One region of the Saccharopolyspora karakumensis genome, then DNA from elsewhere that is predicted to be linked to it. Evidence: riboswitches for the same ligand, from Rfam matches in the RefSeq annotation. Region 1 holds a riboswitch; each other region holds the start of a gene.
The links. A riboswitch is a leader RNA that binds a small molecule or an ion and turns the genes downstream of it on or off. The one in region 1 is predicted to bind S-adenosylmethionine.
Positions count from the first base shown of each region.

Region 2: it holds a riboswitch for S-adenosylmethionine, as region 1 does, so the genes downstream of both, E1202_RS04015 (methionine ABC transporter ATP-binding protein) here and thrC (threonine synthase) in region 1, are expected to answer to the same signal.
Region 3: it holds a riboswitch for S-adenosylmethionine, as region 1 does, so the genes downstream of both, E1202_RS26570 (aminotransferase class V-fold PLP-dependent enzyme) here and thrC (threonine synthase) in region 1, are expected to answer to the same signal.

Region 1 covers NZ_SMLA01000003.1:87,753-94,180, forward strand. The annotation lists gene E1202_RS02915 (DNA internalization-related competence protein ComEC/Rec2) at 1-1,791, shown strand, start outside; gene thrC (threonine synthase) at 1,877-3,145, opposite strand; SAM riboswitch class I at 3,160-3,297, opposite strand; gene holA (DNA polymerase III subunit delta) at 3,395-4,381, shown strand; gene E1202_RS02930 (TSUP family transporter) at 4,487-5,293, opposite strand; gene rpsT (30S ribosomal protein S20) at 5,502-5,762, shown strand; gene manD (D-mannonate dehydratase ManD) at 5,822-6,428, opposite strand, start outside.
Region 2 covers NZ_SMLA01000004.1:67,912-74,339, forward strand. The annotation lists gene E1202_RS04005 (MetQ/NlpA family ABC transporter substrate-binding protein) at 1-478, opposite strand, end outside; gene E1202_RS04010 (methionine ABC transporter permease) at 581-1,264, opposite strand; gene E1202_RS04015 (methionine ABC transporter ATP-binding protein) at 1,261-2,283, opposite strand; SAM riboswitch class I at 2,526-2,615, opposite strand; gene rsmA (16S rRNA (adenine(1518)-N(6)/adenine(1519)-N(6))-dimethyltransferase RsmA) at 2,790-3,659, opposite strand; gene E1202_RS04025 (resuscitation-promoting factor) at 3,897-5,390, opposite strand; partial or broken gene E1202_RS32025 (transglycosylase family protein) at 6,013-6,264, opposite strand.
Region 3 covers NZ_SMLA01000060.1:5,920-12,347, reverse strand. The annotation lists gene ileS (isoleucine--tRNA ligase) at 1-1,806, shown strand, start outside; SAM riboswitch class IV at 1,928-2,043, shown strand; gene E1202_RS26570 (aminotransferase class V-fold PLP-dependent enzyme) at 2,078-3,400, shown strand; gene lspA (signal peptidase II) at 3,535-4,143, shown strand; gene E1202_RS26560 (RluA family pseudouridine synthase) at 4,185-5,069, shown strand; gene E1202_RS26555 (hypothetical protein) at 5,113-5,397, shown strand; gene E1202_RS26550 (AsnC family protein) at 5,462-6,388, opposite strand.

The DNA.
Region 1 (6,428 bases):
GAGGTCGCTGCGCCACCGCAGTGGCAGCGCGTGGCCGCGGACATGCGCGCGGGACTGCGCGAGATCGCCGGGCGACATCTGGGACCGGAAGCGGCTGGGCTGCTGCCGGGACTGGTCGTCGGTGACACCAGCGGGCTGGACCCGGAGGTGGAGCAGGAGTTCGAGGCAGCCGGCCTGAGCCATCTCACGGCTGTCTCGGGGGCGAACCTGGCGATCGTGTGCGGTGCGGTCCTGGTGCTGCTGCGCCTGCTGGGCATGGGCCCCGTGGTCTGCGCGCTGGGCGCGGGGGCGGCGCTGGTCGGGTTCGTCGCTTTGACCGGGCCCGAACCGAGCGTGCTGCGCGCCGCGGTGATGGGAGCCATCACGCTGCTCGCGCTGGTGCTGGGCCGCCGCCGCTCGGCACTGCCTGCGCTGGCGGCGAGCGTGATCGGGCTGCTGGTCCTGCTGCCGGAGCTGGCGGTCAGCGCGGGGTTCGCCCTGTCGGTCGCGGCCACGGCGGGCCTGGTGCTGCTGGCACCGGTGTGGGCGGCAGCGTTGCGGGCGCGTGGCGTGCCGGTCGGGCTGGCCGAGGCGATCGCGGTTCCGGTGGCCGCGCACGTGGTCACCGCGCCGCTGATCGCCGCGATCTCCGGTGGCGTGAGCCTGGTGGCGGTGCCGGCCAACCTGCTGGCGGCGCCGGTGATCGCCCCGGCGACGGTGTTCGGCGTGCTGGCCACCGTCGCAGCACCGGTGTCGACGTGGGCGGCGGCGGTCGGCGTCGTGCTGGCCGGACCGGAGCTGGAGTGGGTGCTGCTGGTCGCCGATCGTGCTTCGGCGGTGCCGGGTGCGGTGTTCGACTGGCCGACGGGCACCGGCGGTGGCCTGCTGCTGGCGGTTCTGCTGCTGGTGGGGTTGCTCGCGTTGCGAGGAAGGAGGATTCGGCTGCTCGTGGTGGTCGCAGTGCTGTTCAGCGCGCTGGTCGTGCTGCCGGTGCGCACCATGCTGCCGGGCTGGCCAGCGCAGGGCTGGAGCGTGGTGGCCTGCGACGTGGGGCAGGGCGACGGACTGGTGCTGGCGACGGGGAGACCGGAGGAGGCCGTCGTGGTCGACACCGGCCCGGACCCGCGCCGGGCGGCGAACTGCCTGCGGCGCCTGGGGATTCGCCGGGTGTCGATGGCGGTGCTCACGCACCTGCACGCCGACCACGCCAGCGGGCTGCGCACGGTGCTGGGTGAGATCCCGGTCGGCGCGGTGGCGATCGGGCCGCTGCGCGAACCGCGGTGGGCCTTCGGTGATCTGGTGCGCGACACCCGTGCGCACCGCACGCCGACCGTCACCCTGCAGGCCGGGCAGCGGCTGGCGTGGCCGGGTCTCGTGCTCGACGTCCTCGCCCCCGACCCGGGCGTGACCCGCACGCAGACCGCCGACGACGCCAACGATGCGTCGTTGGTGATCCGCGCGACCACCCCGGCGGGACGCGTGCTGCTCACCGGTGACGTGGAGCTGCCGGGGCAGGGGCGTCTGGTGTCGTCCGGCGCGGATCTGCGAGCCGACGTGCTCAAGGTTCCACACCACGGATCCCGCTACACGACACCGCGCTTCCTGCGCGCTGTGCGGCCGAGGCTCGCGCTGATCAGCGTCGGCGCGGGCAACGACTACGGGCACCCGAACCCGTTCGTGGTCGACACGCTGGCCCGCGCTGGCACCCGGGTGCTGCGCACCGACCAGGAAGGGGACATCGCGGTCCTCCCCGGGCCGCGGGGGCCTCGGTTCGTCGCACGCGGAGACCCGCTGCGCGTCACCGACAACTGAGCATCCGAAGTGGACGAAAAAGGTGGGTGGCGTCCTCTCGGGACGGCCACCCACCTTGAGAGAGGAGGATTCGCCTACAACGGAATCAGAGGCCCAGAGCCTGGTTCACCGACTCGGTGGTCGGGGCGACGGTGGCCTTCGGGCCGAGCTCGCCCTCGACGGCGTCCAGGGTCTTGAGGCCGTCACCGGTGATCAGCAGAACCGTCTCGGCGTCCGGGTCGATCTTGCCGGCCTCGATGAGCTTCTTGGCGGTCGCCACGGTCACGCCACCGGCGGTCTCGGCGAAGATGCCCTCGGTGCGGGCCAGCAGGCGGATGCCGGCGCGGACCTCGTCGTCGGTGACGTCCTCGATGGCACCGCCGGTCTTGCGGACGATGTCGAGCACGTACGGACCGTCGGCGGGGGCGCCGATGGCCAGCGAGCGGGCGATGGTGTCCGGCTTGACCGGCTGCACCACGTCGTGGCCGTTGCGGAAGGCGGTGGAGACCGGGGAGCAGCCGGAGGCCTGCGCGCCGAAGATCTTCACGGGGCTCTCGTCGACCAGGCCGACCTGGGCGAACTCGTTGAAGCCCTTGTGGACCTTGGTCAGCTGCGAGCCGGAGGCGATCGGCACCACGATCTGCTCGGGGATGCGCCAGCCCAGCTGCTCGGCGACCTCGAAGGCCAGGGTCTTGGAGCCCTCGGAGTAGTAGGGCCGGACGTTGACGTTGACGAACGCCCAGTCCTCGTGCTCGCCGGCGAGCTCGGTCGCGAGCCGGTTGACGTCGTCGTAGTTGCCGTCGACGGCCAGCAGCGAGCCGTCGTAGACCGCGCTCATCAGGATCTTGGCGCGTTCGAGGGTCTTGGGGACCAGCACGACCGAGTCCCAGCCGGCGCGGGCAGCGGCGGCGGCCACGGCGTTGGCGAGGTTGCCGGTCGACGGGCAGGCCAGCACCTTGAACCCGAACTCGCGGGCGGCGGCCAGTGCGACGGCGACGACGCGGTCCTTGAAGGAATGCGTGGGGTTGCCGGTGTCGTCCTTGATCCAGATCTTCTTCACGCCGAGGGCCTTGGCGAGGTTGTCCGCCTGGATCAAGCGGGTGCAGCCGGGCTCGGTGTTCGGGATCTGGTCGACGTTGCCCGGAACCGGCAGGAACTGCTTGTAGCGCCAGATCGACCGCGGACCGGCCTCGATCTCCTCGCGGCGGATCTTGCCGAAGTCGTAGGCGACCTCAAGCGGCGAGAAGTCTTCGAGGGAGACGAATTCGGGAGCCAGCGGCTGCCGGTGTCCCTCTTCCTTGGACACCAGTTCGACGGCGTTGCCGAGATCGAACTTCTTGCCGGCGGTCGTGTTGGCGGGGGCAGCAGCAGTCATCGCGCGAGGTCCTCTCCTCATCTGTCCCGCGGACGGGTCGGAATTGGCACCTGTTTGCGTCCGTGACCTCGCGCCGGTTTTTTGCACGATGCAGCGGACGAACGGTTGCCGGGGCTTCAACGGGCCGTTCCCTCTGCCCCTCTGGATGAGCTATTCGGTTGTGCGGGCAACGTTAGTTGAACGAATGCATTCCTGGCCAGTGCGCATCCAGATGGCGAGACTGTCGCGGGCCCGTGGGACCATTCGTTCATGAGCTCACCGACCGTTGTCGCGGACCCGCTGCACCTGGTTCTCGGAGACGAAGAGCTGCTGGTGGAGCGCGCGATGTGGGCTGCGGTCGGGGCAGCCCGAGCGGCCGATCCGGAGGCCGATTTCAGCAGGGTGAAGGTGAGTGAGCTCACCCCTCCGGAGCTGGCCGAGATGCTGAGTCCCTCGCTGTTCGCGGAGGCTCGCGTGCTGGCGATCGAATCGGCGCAGGACGCCGGAAAGGAGATCGCCGAGGCCTTGCTGCTGCACGCCAAGCAACCGGCCGAGGGCGTGACCCTGATCGTCCTGCACAGCGGTGGCGGGCGGGCCAAGCACGCCAAGGAACTGCCCAACGCGCTGAAGAAGGTCGGCGCCCGGGTCACCGAGTGCAAGAAGCTCACCAAGCCCGCCGATCGCGAGGCGTTCGTCCGCGACGAGATCCGCCGCGCGGGCGGCAAGTCCGACTCCGGCGGGGTCAGCGCTCTGATCGAGGCGGTCGGCTCGGACCTGCGGGAACTGGCGGCTGCGGCCTCGCAGCTGGTGGCCGACACGGGCGGCAAGATCGACGCGGACGCGGTCGGCCGCTACTACCGGGGCCGCGCCGAGGTCACGGGGTTCGCGGTCGCGGAGAAGGCCGTGGTCGGGGACCGGGCCGGCGCGCTCGAAGCGCTGCGCTGGGCGATCCAGCTCGGCGTGCCGCACGTGCTCATCGCCGACGCCCTCGCGGACTCGGTTCGCACCATCGGCCGCGTCGCGGCGGCGGGCGGGCGCAACGATCCCTACCGGCTGGCAGGCGATCTCGGCATGCCCGCCTGGAAGGTCAAGAAGGCCCAGTCGCAGTCGCGCGGCTGGACGCCGACGAGCCTGGCGGCGGCGCTGCAGGTCGTCGCCGAGGTCAACGCGGGAGTCAAGGGCATGGCCGCCGACGCCGACTACGCCCTGGAGAAGACGGTCCTGCGCCTGGTCTCGCTGCGCAACCAGCGCACCTGATCACGCCGGCCGAGCAGCACCACTCCGGCGAGCACCACGACGGCACCGGCCGCGCCTCACCGAGCAGCCGCCAGGGCAGCCGACGATGGCGATGCTCGGCTCCGATCAGCCGCTGAGCGCGATCTTCCAGCCGAGGCTGACCACGAGCCCGACCACGACCGTCAGGAACACCCGTCGCACGAACGCCGACCCGCGACCGGCGGCCAGCGTCGCGCCGAGCACGCTGCCCGCGATGTTGGCGGCGGCCATCACCAGCCCGAGGCCCCACAGGACCTTGCCGGCGGGGATGAAGAAGAACAGCGCGCCCAGGTTGGTGGCCACGTTGACGACCTTCGCGGTCGCCGATGCGGTGACGAAGGCGAAACTGACCAGGCTGACCAGCCAGAACACCAGGAAAGAGCCGGTTCCGGGCCCGGCGATGCCGTCCCAGAACCCGATCACCGCTCCGCCGAGCAGCATCAGCGCCAGCTGGAGCCGGCGTGCGAACCGGGGAGCGTGCACCGAGCCGAGGTCGGGCTTGCGCCACGTGTAGATGCCGACCACGACCAGCGCGACCAGCACCACGACGTTGAGCACGGAGGAGGGCAGCGCGTCGGCCAGTGCCGCCCCGCCCAGCGATCCGACCAGCGCGACCAGCGCCATCGGCAGCGCGGCCCGCCAGTCCATCGGCGTGCGCTTGGCGTAGGTGCGGGCCGCGGCCGAGGTCCCGGCGATCGCGGCGATCTTGCTGGTGGCCAGCGAGTAGATGACCTCGCCGCCGGGCAGCAGCACCAGCATCGCGGGCAGCTGGATGAGGCCGCCGCCGCCGACGATCGCGTCCACGGCTCCGGCGAGGAACGCCGCCGCGCAGAGGAACAGCAACCCGGCGAGGGTGAGATCGGCGAATCCGGGCCAGTTCAACGCGGTCAGCACGAGGCATCACCGTATGGCCTGCGCACAGCGGATCCGAGCGGTTGTGAGCGTCCTCGCGGCACTCGGACCACCCGGCGAACGCGCAGGTGAGCCTTGTTAGCATGGACGACCGTGTCGTACGGCATTCCGCCGTGGAGGAAAACCGGCCTTCGGGCCGGGCCGATTCGAGTGCGGCACGTGATTCGACTGACGAGGAAGAGGCGCACCAGTGGCCAACATCAAGTCCCAGATGAAGCGGATCAAGACCAACGAGGCGAACCGCCAGCGCAACAAGGCCGCGAAGACCACGCTGAAGTCCGCCATCCGCAAGTTCCGCGCGGCCGCTGACGCCGGCGAGAAGGACAAGGCCGTCGAGCTGCAGCAGACCGCCGGTCGTCTGCTGGACAAGGCCGCGAGCAAGGGCGTCATCCACAAGAACCAGGCCGCCAACAAGAAGTCGGCGATGGCCGCCCGCGTGAACAAGATCTGAGTTTTCTCAGTCGACGAAACGGCCCTCTCCCCGCAGCGGGGAGAGGGCCGTTTCGCGTTTCACCAGTCGTGCATCGAGCCGTCGCGGCGGCGGTTCACCGGCAGGTAGCGGGGCTCGTAGGGGAACCGCTCCGCGGCCTCCTCGTCGACCCACACGCCGAGCCCGGGTTCGTCGCTGGGGTGCAGGTAGCCGTTGGCGAAGGTGTACCCGGAGTGGAACACCTCCGCCGTCTGCTCGGTGTGGCCCATGTACTCCTGGATGCCGAAGTTCGGCACGGCCAGGTCGACGTTGAGCGCCGCCGACAGCGAGATCGGTGACAGGTCGCCGGCCCCGTGGCAGCCGGTGCGCACGCCGTAGAGCTCGGCGAGCGAGAAGATCCGCCGCAGGTGCGTGATGCCGCCCGCGTGCGAGACCGAGGTGCGGACGTAGTCGATCAGCCGCTCGGTGATCAGCTGCTGGCAGTCCCAGATCGAGTTGAACACCTCACCGACCGCGATCGGGGTCGTGGTGTGCTCCCGGATCAGCCGGAACGCGCTCTGGTCCTCGGCCGGGGTCGGGTCCTCGATCCAGAACATGCGGTGCTCTTCGAGGTCCTTGCCGAGCCGCCCGGCCTCGATGGGGGTGAGCCGGTGGTGCACGTCGTGCAGCAGGTGGAAGTCGAAGCCG
Region 2 (6,428 bases), on a different contig from region 1:
CCTCCGGCTTGAGCTTGATCAGACCGCCCTGCTCCAGCAGCTTCAGGCCGCGGAACTGGTTGGCCGGGTCGTTGGACAGCGTCACCGTGGCGCCCGCGGGCAGGTCGGTCAGCGACTTGGCCTGCTTGGAGTAGACGGCCAGCGGCTCCAGGTGCACCGGCTCGATCCAGGTGAACTCGCCGCCGCGCTCCTTGCGGTACTCCTCCAGGTACGGCACGTGCTGGAAGTAGTTCGCGTCCAGCTCGCCGTTGGCGACGGCCTCGTTCGGCCGGTTGTAGTCGTCGAACTTCTCGATCTCGATGTCGATCCCGGCCTGCTGGGCCAGGTTGTCGTCGACGTACTGCAAGATCTCGCCGTGCGGCGTCGGGCTGACGCCGATCTTCAGCGGCGCGTTGGGGTCTTCGGCGGCGGAACCACCACCGCAGGCGGCCAGCAGCACCCCGGCCGAGGCGAGCAGGGCGGCGAAGCGCAAACGCATGTCGTGCGTCCTTTCAACGAGCCTGTTCTCAGGCAGGCAGAGGTCGCGCACCGTCCTCGTGGGACGGACGCAGGAGGGGGAGGGGTTTCGGTTCCCGGGGATTCAGCCGGCGGCGGTGCGCCGGCGATCGACGAGCTTGGCGGTGCGATCGGTGATCAGCTGCATCGCGAAGGCCAGCATCCCCAGCACCACGACGGATCCGTAGAGGATCCGGTCGTCGTAGCCCTGGTAGCCGTCCTGGATCGCGGTCGTGCCCAGGCCGCCGCCGCCGATGGCGCCGGCCATCGCGGCGTAGCCGATCAGCGCCACCGCGGTGACGCCGACGGCGCCGACCAGCGCGGCTCGGGCCTCGCCGAGCAGCACCGTCCACACGATCCGCAGCCTGCTCGAACCGGTCGTGATCGCGGCTTCCACCACGGTGAAACCGACCTCGCGCAACGCGTTCTGCGTCAGCCGCGCGAAGAACGGGATCGCACCGATGGTCAGCGGCACGATCACCGCGCTGCTGCCGATCGAGGTCCCGATCAGCAGCCGGGTGAACGACGCCAGCACCACCAGCAGCACCACGAAGGGCACCGAGCGCACCACGTCCACGATCACGCCGAGCACCTTGTTCAGCACCGGTTTGGGGTTCAGCCCGACCGGAGAGGTCAGGTGCAGCAGCACACCCAGCGGCAACCCGCCGACCACGGCCAGCACGGTCGCCACCAACACCATGTAAAGCGTTTCGAGCGTTGCCTCGCCCAGTAGTTCGCCGACCTCCGACCAGGGGGTCACATCAGTCACGCAGCAGCAACTCCGTCAACGCTCACCGGGGCGCGCCGGACGTGCGCGTCCCGCTCGATCATCCACTTCAGCGCCGCCTCGGAACGCTCACCGGTCAGGCCGATCTTGAACTTGGCGACCGGGGTGTCACCGAGGCGGGTCAGGCCACCGCCCAGGATCGCCAGGTCGACGGCGAACCGGTTGGAGGCCTCGGGGAGCAGCGCTCCCACTGCGGCGAAGCCGACCAGCACGATCTCGGCGACCACGTCGTGGCGGCCCGAAGTCGGGCGCAGCGACTCCGCCTGGTCGGTTGCGGGCAGCAGGGTGCCGCTGACCTTGCTGCCGGGCTCGGCGACGAGGTCCAGGACCTTGCCGTGCTCGACGACCTGGCCGTCTTCGAGCACCGCGACGTCGTCGGCGATCTTGCGCACCACCGCCATGTCGTGGGTGACCACCAGGACGGTGACGCCCAGCTCGGCACGCGCGCGGTCGAGCACGGTCAGCACCGAGTCGGTGGTGGACGGGTCCAGCGCGGAGGTCGGCTCGTCGGCCAGCAGCACCGAGGGCTTGGCCGCCAGCGCGCGGGCGACCGCGATGCGCTGGCGCTGACCACCGGAGAGCTGGTCCGGGTAGACCGACGCCTTGTCGGTCAGGCCGACGAGGTCGAGGAGTTCGCCGACGCGGTTGCGCCGCTGCGGACCGCCGATGCCGGCGGCCTCCAGCGGCAGCGCGACGTTGCCCGCGGCGGTGCGCTGCCGCAGCAGCGAATCACCTTGCGGCACAACGCCGATCTGCCTGCGAGCGGCGCGCAGCGCCTTGCCGTCCAGCGACACCAGGTCGGTGCCGTCGACGCGGATGGCACCGCCGTCGGGCTTCTCCAGCAGCGCGATGCACCGGGCCAGCGTCGACTTCCCCGCTCCGCTCGGTCCGACCACGCCGCACACCGAACCCGCGTTGACCTCCATCGACACGCCGTCGAGGGCGTGGACGGTGCTGCCGTTGTGCTGGAACGACTTGGTCAGGTTCTCAACTGAGATCACGATCTGCTCCACATCAGCTCGCGATGGCCGCGCCCGCGTTCGGGCAGCAGCCATGGGGAACTTCTAAGGGAAAAGGAAGAGGGGAAGGGCCAGGTCACATCTCGCGACGACAGGCGCAGGTCGTGCGCCTTCCGTGGTCGATGAACCGCCGCTGCGTGAGCAGTTCCCTGATGTGGGGTACCTCGAACCGGGCGTTGCCGGTGGCAGACAGGTTCGCTAACCGCGCGTTGGAATCCACAGCTACTCCATCGGTCCTGGCGTTAGCACCTGCCCGCGACGGGTGGTTGCTGCGGCGTCAACAAGCCAGGTCTCTCAGCCGCTCGGGATGGATTTCCCGAATAGTAGACCCCATCGACAGGGCGCGACGCAAGCTGATAGCGGTCACTGACCGAAATCGTTTGCCACATCACATACCGGGCGGAGCGGGAATTTTTCTGCGGAGCGTGGCGTTTTCGTCACCCTCGGTGACGTAGCAGCGCGTGGCCGCAAGCCGCCGGACGAGTGGTTCAGCTGCTCGACCCGGATGACGCTGCCTCCGCGATCCGGGCGAAATCGGCGATGCGCAACTGCTCTCCGCGCGTCGTCGGGTCGATCCCGGCCGCGCGCAACAACTCCTCCGCCCGCGCCGCCGAGCCGGCCCAGCCGGACAGCGCGCCGCGCAACGTCTTGCGGCGCTGCGCGAAGGCGGCGTCCACCACGCGGAAGACGTCCTGCCGCGAGGCGCTCGACGGCGGATCGACGCGGTGGAAGGAGACCAGCCCGGAGTCCACGTTCGGCACCGGCCAGAAGACCTTGCGCGGCACCGGGCCCGCGCGGCGCACGTCCGCGTACCAGGCCGCCTTCGCGCTCGGCACGCCGTAGACCCGGCTGCCGGGTTCGGCGGCCATCCGGTCGGCGACCTCGGACTGGACCATGACCAGCCCCTTGCGCAGGCTCGGCAGCTCAGCCAGCAGGTGCAGCACCACGGGCACCGCGACGTTGTAGGGCAGGTTGGCGACCAGCGCCGTCGGCGGCTTCGGGAAGTCGGCGGCCTGGACCCGCAGCGCGTCGGCGGGCAGCACGGTCAGGCGGTCGGCCAGCTGGGGCGCGAACTCGCGCGCGGTGCGCGGCAACCGCTCCGCCAGCACCGGATCGATCTCCACGGCGGTGACGGCGCCCGCGGACGGCAGCAGCGCGAGCGTCAGCGAGCCCAGACCCGGGCCGACCTCCAGCACGACGTCGTCCGGGCCGACCTCGGCCGCGGAGACGATCCGCCGCACCGTGTTCGGGTCGTGCACGAAGTTCTGACCGAGCTTCTTGGTCGGTTTGATGTCCAGCTCGTCGGCCAGCCGACGCACGTCGGCCGGTCCCAGCAACGCCGCCCCCTGCTCATCCACGCAGATGAACCTACCCGCGCCGGTGTCGACCAATCTCACCAGGTCGAAGCGGCGAAGCCGCTTTCTCTTCGCCCCACCCGGCAACTCGCACCGCCGCGGGTGCTCAGCGGCTCTCTGGCGAGGACGGCCACTCCGCCGCGCATGGGAGATGCATCAGGAGTGGCACCCGCAGTCCAGAGAGCCGCTGAGGTTCCGCTACTCGCACCGCTACGCACGATGAGCGGCGCGCAGTTCTCGTCAGTCCAGGCCGAGCTTGGACGAGCAGGACGGCCAGGCGCCGTAGCTGCCGCCGCGGGCGTCGCGGACCTTCTCGGCGACCGCGATCTGCTGCTCGCGGCTGGCCTGGTGCGGGTACGGGGCGTACTGGTCGCCGCCGTAGGCGTCCCAGGTGGACTTGTCGAACTGCAGGCCACCGTAGTAACCGTTGCCGCTGTTCATGGCCCAGTTGCCGGTCGCCTCGCACTGGACGAGCTTGTCCCAGACACCGCTGTTGGGCGCGGCCTTGCCACCGACGCGCACGACCTTCTCGACCGGCGCCTTGGTGACCTTCTCGTCGATGACCTCGCGGTCCGACTCCTCGCCGTTGCGCGTGGAGATGCGGGTGAACTGGATCTTCTCGCCGGCCTCGCCGGGAGACTCGACCCGCTCCTCGCCCTTGAACATCGAGTTGTCGACGATCTCGCGGACCGGCGGCGGCACCGGAACGGTCACGCTGATCACGGAGCTCTGCAGCCGGTCGATGCGCACCTCGGCGCCGGTGACCAGCTTGGCGTCGGCTCCCGGGGTGACCTTGTCGTCCGGGCCGAGCTTGAGCTTGCGCTCCTTGACGAGCTCGTCGATGTTGGCGGCGGTGGTGGTCAGCCGCTGCGGCGCACCACTGCCGTCGATGAGCGTGATGTCCTTCTGCGTGCGGACCGACAGCTCCATGCCCTGCTCGGGCACCGGCATGTTGCGGTCGGCGTTGAGGACGGCACCGTCGGCGTTGACGCCGAGCTGGCGCAGGGCCTGCTCGACGGTCACCGAGCGGACCCACTCCTCGCGGACCTCGCCGTCGACGTTGAGCTTGAGCAGACGACCGCGGTCGAGGGTGATGGTCTCGCCGTGGCCGACCTCGGCCTGCGGGGAGGGGCTCAGCGCGTCGTGCGCGCCGACGCGGATGCCCTGGTCCTCCAGGACCTCGCCCACGGTGTCGTCGAAGGTGCTGACGGTGCGCGTCTGCCCGTCCACCTCGACGGTGACCGACTTGTCCATCGCGGCGGCGGCGCCACCGGTGCCGGTCAGGCTCAGCAGCACGCCGGCGACCGCGCCCTTGAGGAAGCGGCGCTTCCAGACGGTCATCGCCTCGGTGACCTGCTGCGGCGGCAGAGCGCCCGCCTCGCCCTCGGGCATCGCCTCGAGGAAGTCCATCGGCGGCAGGACGGTCGTCTCGGCGTTGATCAGCCGGATGACCTCGTCGACGTCGATCTCGGCGGTCGCGAGCACGTCCTCGGCGTCGGGGCCGAGCACGTCGTAGACGTCTTGCGGGGTGATCTCGAAAGCGCCCGGCGGGAAGCTCGGGTGCTCGTCGGACCACTGCGGGTCCGGGCGGTCGAGCAGTCCTACCGCGGTGTGCTGCTCGGTCGGCTGGACCGGGGTGAACCAGTCAGTCGCCGCGTCAAAGGAATCGGCCCAGTAGCCGTCGTTCCGCGGGGTCGCGAAACCGGCATGACTGGGCTCGCCACGTCCGTTCACAGGGTCGTTACCTCCCGAAGGCGCAAAGTCGCGACCGCGAAGAACTGAACGTGAGAAGCGTTGGGCGAGTTCATGTTTCTCGCTCAACCCCTCTCGTTCATCGCGTGCGCACAACCTTCGTGCTTCGTGTCTGTATCCGACTCCCGCAAGCCAATTGCCGCCTAGCCGGCCGCGAGCTCCTTGCGCTCACCGCAGACTTCCCCGACGTACACCGGCGAGACTAACGGGCGTTCCCCATGACTGGTTGTCATCGGTTACGGGGCCGAGACTCTACCGTGATCATGCAGGGCCGCCAAGGACCCGATTCGGACATGTGAGGCCGATTACGCTTGTTTGCCACGCAACCCGACACGATCTGTAGTCAAGATCGGTAAAAATTAGTCCATTCGGGGGGCACCTACAGGATTCGTTAACAGCCACCCGAGCCGCTTGCGTGACATATAACACGCGCCCGGAAGGTGCTGTAACCCATGATCAACGGGGGTGCGGCGGGCCGGAACGCCCCCCGGGACAGCGGTCCGGCCCGAGCACGGAGCGCGCTCGGGCCGGACCTCCCCTCCCCACGCACGAGGGAAACGAGTTCCCCCGCGACGATCTTTCGCGTTGTCGCGGCGACTTCACGTCATCGCGGCAGACCCAGCTTCCGCGAGCACGCCGGCCAGGCGCCGTAACCGCCGCGGGCGTCGCGCACCTTCTGCGCGATCGCGATCTGCTGCTCGCGCGACGCGCGATGCGGGTAGCGGTTGTACCGCTCACCGCCGTAAGCCGCCCAGGTGCTGCGGTTGAACTGCAGGCCGCCGTAGTAGCCGTTTCCGGTGTTGGCGGCCCAGTTGCCGCCGGACTCGCACCTCGCGAGCCGGTCCCACACCGCAGCTCGATCGTCATTCGGGGCTGCCGCGGCGTTCGGGGCCACCGCGACCAGGGCGCTACCGCTGATGGCAACAGCCGCCACCACGGTCCACTTCGTGAATCTATGCAACTTCACTGCACATCCTCACAACCGATGGTTCCGGTGTGGGAGGACCTCCGCGAGCGAGT
Region 3 (6,428 bases), on a different contig from region 1:
ATCAACTGGGTGCCCTCGCACATCCGCGACGGCCAGTTCGGCAAGTGGCTGGAGAACGCCCGCGACTGGAACATCTCGCGGAACCGGTACTGGGGTTCGCCGATCCCGGTGTGGGTCTCCGACGACCCCGAGCACCCGCGCACCGACGTCTACGGCTCGCTGGACGAGCTGGAGCGCGACTTCGGGGTGCGGCCGGCGAACCTGCACCGCCCGGAGATCGACGAGCTGACCCGGCCCAACCCGGACGACCCGACCGGCAAGTCCACGATGCGCCGGGTGCCGGAGGTGCTGGACTGCTGGTTCGAGTCGGGCTCGATGCCGTTCGCGCAGGTCCACTACCCGATGGAGAACGCGGAGTGGTTCGAGCACCACTTCCCGGGTGACTTCATCGTGGAGTACCACGGCCAGACCCGCGGCTGGTTCTACACGCTGCACGTGCTGGCCACGGCGCTGTTCGACCGGCCTGCGTTCAGCAACGTGGTGGCGCACGGCATCGTGCTGGGCCACGACGGGCTGAAGATGTCGAAGTCCAAGAAGAACTACCCGGACGTCAACGAGGTCTTCGACCGCGACGGTTCCGACGCGATGCGCTGGTTCCTGATGTCGAGCCCGATCCTGCGCGGCGGCGACCTGGTCGTCACCGAGCGGGGCATCCGGGACGCGGTGCGCCAGGCGGTGCTGCCGCTGTGGAACTCCTGGTACTTCCTCGCGCTCTACGCCAACGCCGAGGGCGTCAGCGGGGAGTTCCGCACCGACAGCAAGCACGTGCTCGACCGGTACGTGCTGGCCAAGACCCACGAGCTGGTCGGCGACGTGCAGTCCTCGATGGACTCGCTGGACCTGGCGACCGCGACCGCGAACGTGCGGGAGTTCCTGGAGGTGCTGACCAACTGGTACGTGCGCCGCTCCCGGGACCGGTTCTGGGCGGGCGACAAGGACGCGATCGACACGCTGCACACCGTGCTGGAGGTGACCTGCCGGGTGGTGGCCCCGCTGCTGCCGCTGACCGCCGAGGCGGTGTGGCGCGGGCTCACCGGTGGCCGCTCGGTGCACCTGACCGACTGGCCGCTGGTGGACGAGCTGCCCGCGGACGCCGCGCTGGTGTCGGCGATGGACCAGGTGCGGCAGGTGTGCTCCTCGGCGCTGGCGCTGCGCAAGTCCAACAAGCTGCGGGTCCGGCTGCCGCTGGCCTCGCTGGTGGTGGCCACGCCGCAGGCCGAGGCGCTGCGCCCGTTCGCCGACCTGATCAGCGACGAGGTCAACGTCAAGGGCCTGGAGCTGAGCACCGACGTGGCCGCGCACGGTCACTTCGAGATCGCGGTCAACGCGCGCGCGGCGGGTCCGCGGTTGGGCAAGGACGTGCAGACAGTGATCAAGGCCGTCAAGGCCGGTGATTGGCAGCACCGCGGGTCCACCGTGGTCGCCGCGGGCATCGAGCTGCAGGAGGGCGAGTTCACCGAGCGGCTGGTCTCGACCGACTCCGGTGCCGCGGCGGCGCTTCCGGGTGGTGACGGGCTGGTGGTGCTCGACACCGACGTCACGCCGGAGCTGGCGGCCGAGGGCCTGGCCCGCGACGTCGTCCGGGTGATCCAGAACGCCCGCAAGGACGCCGGTTTCGAGGTCTCGGACCGCATCACGGTCGTCGTGGAGGCCCCGACCGAGGTGGTCGAGGCGGTCGAGGCGCACCGCGAGTTCATCGCGGGCGAGACCCTCGCCGACGCGGTCGCCGCCGGCGACGCGGCCGACGCCGCCACCGGCACCGTCGGCGACGGCGTGGAGGTCAAGGTCGCGGTCTCCCGCGTCTGACCCCGCTTTCGCGCATCGAGGACCCGGGAGCGCGCTCCCGGGTCCTCGATGCGCGCGTCCTGCCCACGAAGTGAGAAGGCGTTGTCGCGGCGCGGGGTGAGGCGCTAGCCTTCGCCGCGAAGGTCATGAGTGCCAGCGTCAAGCCCCGGCTTGCTGGCCGGCAACCCTCCTACCGCGGTGGGGTGCCCCGGGTGAAGACCTGGCCGGTCGCGCGGTGCGGCTCGGCAAGCGCGGGCCCGCCGAGGGCCCTCGAGGCCCCGGGAGGGTCGCGATGTCTTCAGCCGTCATCGATGTTCCGAGCCAGTCCATCGCCGTTCCCGGCGTGGTCGGATCCGGACTGCGGGTTCCCCTGATCACCGGCGGAACCGCCAACTACGCCAACCTCGACCACGCCGCCAGCGCCCCCTGCCTGTCGGCCGTGCGCGACGCCGTGGACGAGCTGCTGCCGTACTACGCCAGCGTGCACCGGGGCGCCGGGTTCGCCTCGCAGGTGTCCACCCGGGTCTACGAGGGCGCGCGCCAGGTGCTGCTGGACTTCACCGGAGCCCGCCAGGGCGACGAGGTCGTGTTCACCCGCAACACCACCGACGCGCTGAACCTGCTGGCCTCGGCCGTTCCGCGCGGCACCTCGGTGGTCGTGTTCGACACCGCGCACCACGCCGCGCTGCTGCCCTGGCGCAACGTCCGCCGCATCCCCGCTCCCGAGACGCCCGCCGACGCGGTCGCGGCCCTGGACGCGGCGCTGGCCGAGTGCCCGGAGGGACCGCGGCTGGCCGTGCTGACCGGGGCCTGCAACGTCACCGGCGAGCTGTGGCCGGTCGCCGAGCTCGCCCGCGTCGCCCGTCGCAGGGGAGTCCGGACCGCGCTGGACGCCGCGCAGCTCGCGCCGCACCGCCCGATCCGCCTCGCCGAGCTCGACGTCGACTACGCCGCCCTGTCCGGCCACAAGCTCTACGCCCCCTTCGGCGCCGGGGCCCTGATCGGCCGCGCCGACTGGCTCAACGCCGCAGAGCCCCACCTCGCCGGAGGTGGCGCAACCCGCGTGGTCAACGAGCGCGCGGTCAGCTGGACCACCGGCCCCGAGAGGCACGAGGCCGGCTCGCCCAACACCGTCGGCGTGCACGCCCTGGCCACCGCCTGCCGCACCTTCGCCACCCGCTGGGAGGGCGTCGTCGGGCACGAGTCCTCGCTGCTCAGCCACCTGCGCACGGGCCTGGCGGAGATCCCCGGACTGCGCGAGCTGAGCTTGTTCGGCGCCGGGCACGACCGGGTCGGCGTCGTCAGCTTCACCATCGACGGGCAGGACCCGGGCCTGATCGCCGCCGCGCTGTCGGCCGAGCACGCCATCGGCGTCCGCGACGGCCTGTTCTGCGCTCACCTGGGAACCAAGAACCTGCTGGCCCGAGCGGGTGCGGACGCCGAGCGGGCGCTGCGCGTCAGCATCGGCCTGGGCACCGCGACCGAGCACGTCGACCGCCTGATCGCGGCGCTGAAGTCCCTGGTCAACGACGGTCCGTTGGCGAGCTACCGGCAGGTGGAGGGCCGCTGGGAGCCCGTTGACGACCAGCGCCCGCTGCCGCCGTTCCTGCCCTGAACGCCGGGGGATACGAATTTCGCGCGGAGTTCGAGTCGCGAAGTTCGCAGTCGAACTCCGCGTGAAATTCGACTGGGCCCGGGCGCGGCGGTCCTGGTGCGCCGGTGTTCACGCGGGTCGGGGACAATGGCGGCGTGAGCACCGAGCACCCACCTCCTGAGCAGGCGTCCTCCTCGTCGGAGTCCGCCGGGACCACCCCGCCCGCGGACGCACCGAAGGGCGCGTCCCGCAAGCTGCTGGCTCTGCTGTTCGGAGTGGCGGCGATCGGACTGGCCCTGGACGTGGTGACCAAGGTCGCCGTGGTCGCCAACCTGGAGGGCAACCCGCCGGTGAAGGTGCTCGGCGGCCTGTTCTACCTCGACGTGCTGCGCAATCCCGGTGCGGCGTTCTCGATGGCCACCGGCCTGACCTGGCTGCTCGCGCTGCTCGCCATCGCCGTGGTCGGCGTGATCGTGTGGCTGGCGCCGAAGCTGCGTTCGCCGGGCTGGGCCGTGGGACTGGGGCTGGTGCTCGGCGGTGCCTGCGGCAACCTCGGCGACCGGCTGTTCCGGGCGCCCGGCCCGCTGCAGGGGCACGTGGTGGACTTCCTGTCCTTCCTCGCGCCCGGCGGCCAGGTGTTCCCGGTGTTCAACGTCGCCGACAGCTGCATCACCTGCGGCGGCATCCTCGTGGTGCTGCTGTCGCTGCTGGGCCGCGACTTCGACGGGACGATCCACCGCAAGCAGAAGGCCGACAAGTCGTGAGCGAACTCCGCAACCTCCCCGTGCCGGAGGGCTTGGAAGGCATGCGGATCGACGCGGGCCTGTCCAAGCTGCTCGGCCTGTCCCGCAGCGCCGTGGCCGGACTCGCCGAGGCCGGTGACGTGCTGGTCGACGGCAGCCCGGCGGGCAAGTCCGACCGGCTGATGGCCGGCTCCTGGCTGGAGATCACCCTGCCGGCCGCTGAGCAGCCGCTGCAGGTGGTGGCAGTGCCGGTCGAGGGCATGAAGATCCTGCACCAGGACGACGACATCGTCGTGATCGACAAGCCGATCGGCGTGGCCGTGCACCCCAGCCCCGGCTGGGAGGGCCCGACCGTCGTGGGCGGCCTGGCCGCGGCGGGCGTGCAGATCGCCACCTCGGGCGCCGCCGAGCGCCAGGGCGTCGTGCACCGCCTCGACGCGGGAACGACCGGCGTGATGGTGGTCGCCAAGAGCGAGCACGCCTACACGGTGCTCAAGCGCGCGTTCAAGGAGCGCACCGTCGAGAAGCGCTACCACGCGGTCGTGCAGGGCCTTCCCGATCCGAGCCGGGGTACCATCGACGCCCCGATCGACCGGCACCCGCGGCACGACTACAAGTTCGCGGTGGTCACCGGCGGCAAGCCGAGCATCACCCACTACCAGACGGTGGAGGCGTTCCGCGCCGCCTCGCTGATCGACGTCAAGCTGGAAACCGGCCGCACCCACCAGATCCGGGTGCACTTCTCGGCGATCAAGCACCCCTGCGTCGGCGACCTCACCTACGGCGCCGACCCGGTGCTGGCCCGGCGACTGGCCCTCACCCGGCAGTGGCTGCACGCCCGGAGCCTGTCCTTCGAGCACCCCTCGGGCGGCTGGGTGCAGTTCGAGAGCGAGTACCCGGACGACTTGCAGAACGCTCTGAACGAGTTGCGCGATCAGGACGGCTGAACCGGGTAACGTGGTGATCGGATCGCGCGACGAAGGGGGTCCGATGGCTCAGGAATTTCAGGGATCGGACACACCGACCCCGCCACGCGGCATGCCGGTGATCGACCCGCAGGCCGATCTGGACACGCCGCCGGAGGGGCTGAACAGCCTCGGCGAGGTGATCAGCGCGCAGGACGTCGGCCCGGCCACGCCCTCGGTCATCGGCGAGCCCGAGCCCGACCTCCCCAAGAACGACGCCGGCGACTGGCCGACGCTGCAGTACCGCAGCAAGCAGCGCCCCGAGAAGTCCAGGCGCAACCCGCTGGACTTCTTCCGCCGCGACTCCTGAGCTCCGCTCGCTCGGCGGTGCGAGCGGCGGAAGCCGCGGCTGCGCCGGATTCCTCGCGCGGTCCTCAGAGGTCGGTGATGTCCCAGAGGAGCGTGCGCTGCTGGTCGCCCGGCTGCGGGGTCCAGCGGACCGCTGAGAGCACCGTGGACTCCGGGAGCACGTAAACCGTGTGGCCACCGGCGGTTTCGCCGGGCTGCACGCCCATCCGGTGCGGTGGGCGCGACGACATCGACACCGGGGCCTTGGCCACCGGCGAACCGTCCTCGGTGACCAGTTCCAGGTACATGTCGGGCAGCGAAGCGAACGGCACCTGGCCGTTGTTGGTCAGCTCGGTGTGCACCACGACGGAGCGCTCACCGGGCTGGAGCTCGTACCCGGCCGCGGTGAACAGGAAGTCCGCCGGGTCGACGACCTCGATGAGCTGGATGCTGATCTGCTCGCCGGACACGCCTTGGACGTCCAGCTTGGTGCCGACCTTGCCGGTCGGTGCCGGAGCCGCCGGTTGATCGCCGCGGGCCCACGCGGCCGAGCCGGGAGGCCCCCACGTGCTCATCGGCGGCGTCGGCTGCTGCGGGCGCGGCATCTGATGTGGACCGGAGACCGGGTAGGGCCCGGAGACCTGGTAGGGCCCGGAGACCTGGTAGGGCCCGGAGACCTGGTAGGGCCCGGACACCTGGTGCGGGCCCGAGACCTGGTACGGACCGGACATCGGCTGCGGGCCGGTGTACTGCGCGGGCGCCACCGGGTACGGGCCGCTGGCCGCGTTCTGCGCCGCCCACTGCTGAGCCGCGGCGACGGCGTTGCGGATGCCCTGCTGATCGCATTCGACCCCGACGATCAGGGGTAGCCCGGTGGTCGACAGCGCGGCGAGTCGCGCCGCGACGTCGCGCACGTCCATGCCGAGCCGACCGGCGATGTCCGGGACCGCCGCTCGGCCCATCTCTGCCACGACGCTCAGCAGGCGCACGTCCACGGGATCAGGGCCAGTCACGTCGTCCCACGCTACCCGGTCGGGCAGGCGCGTGGTGGTG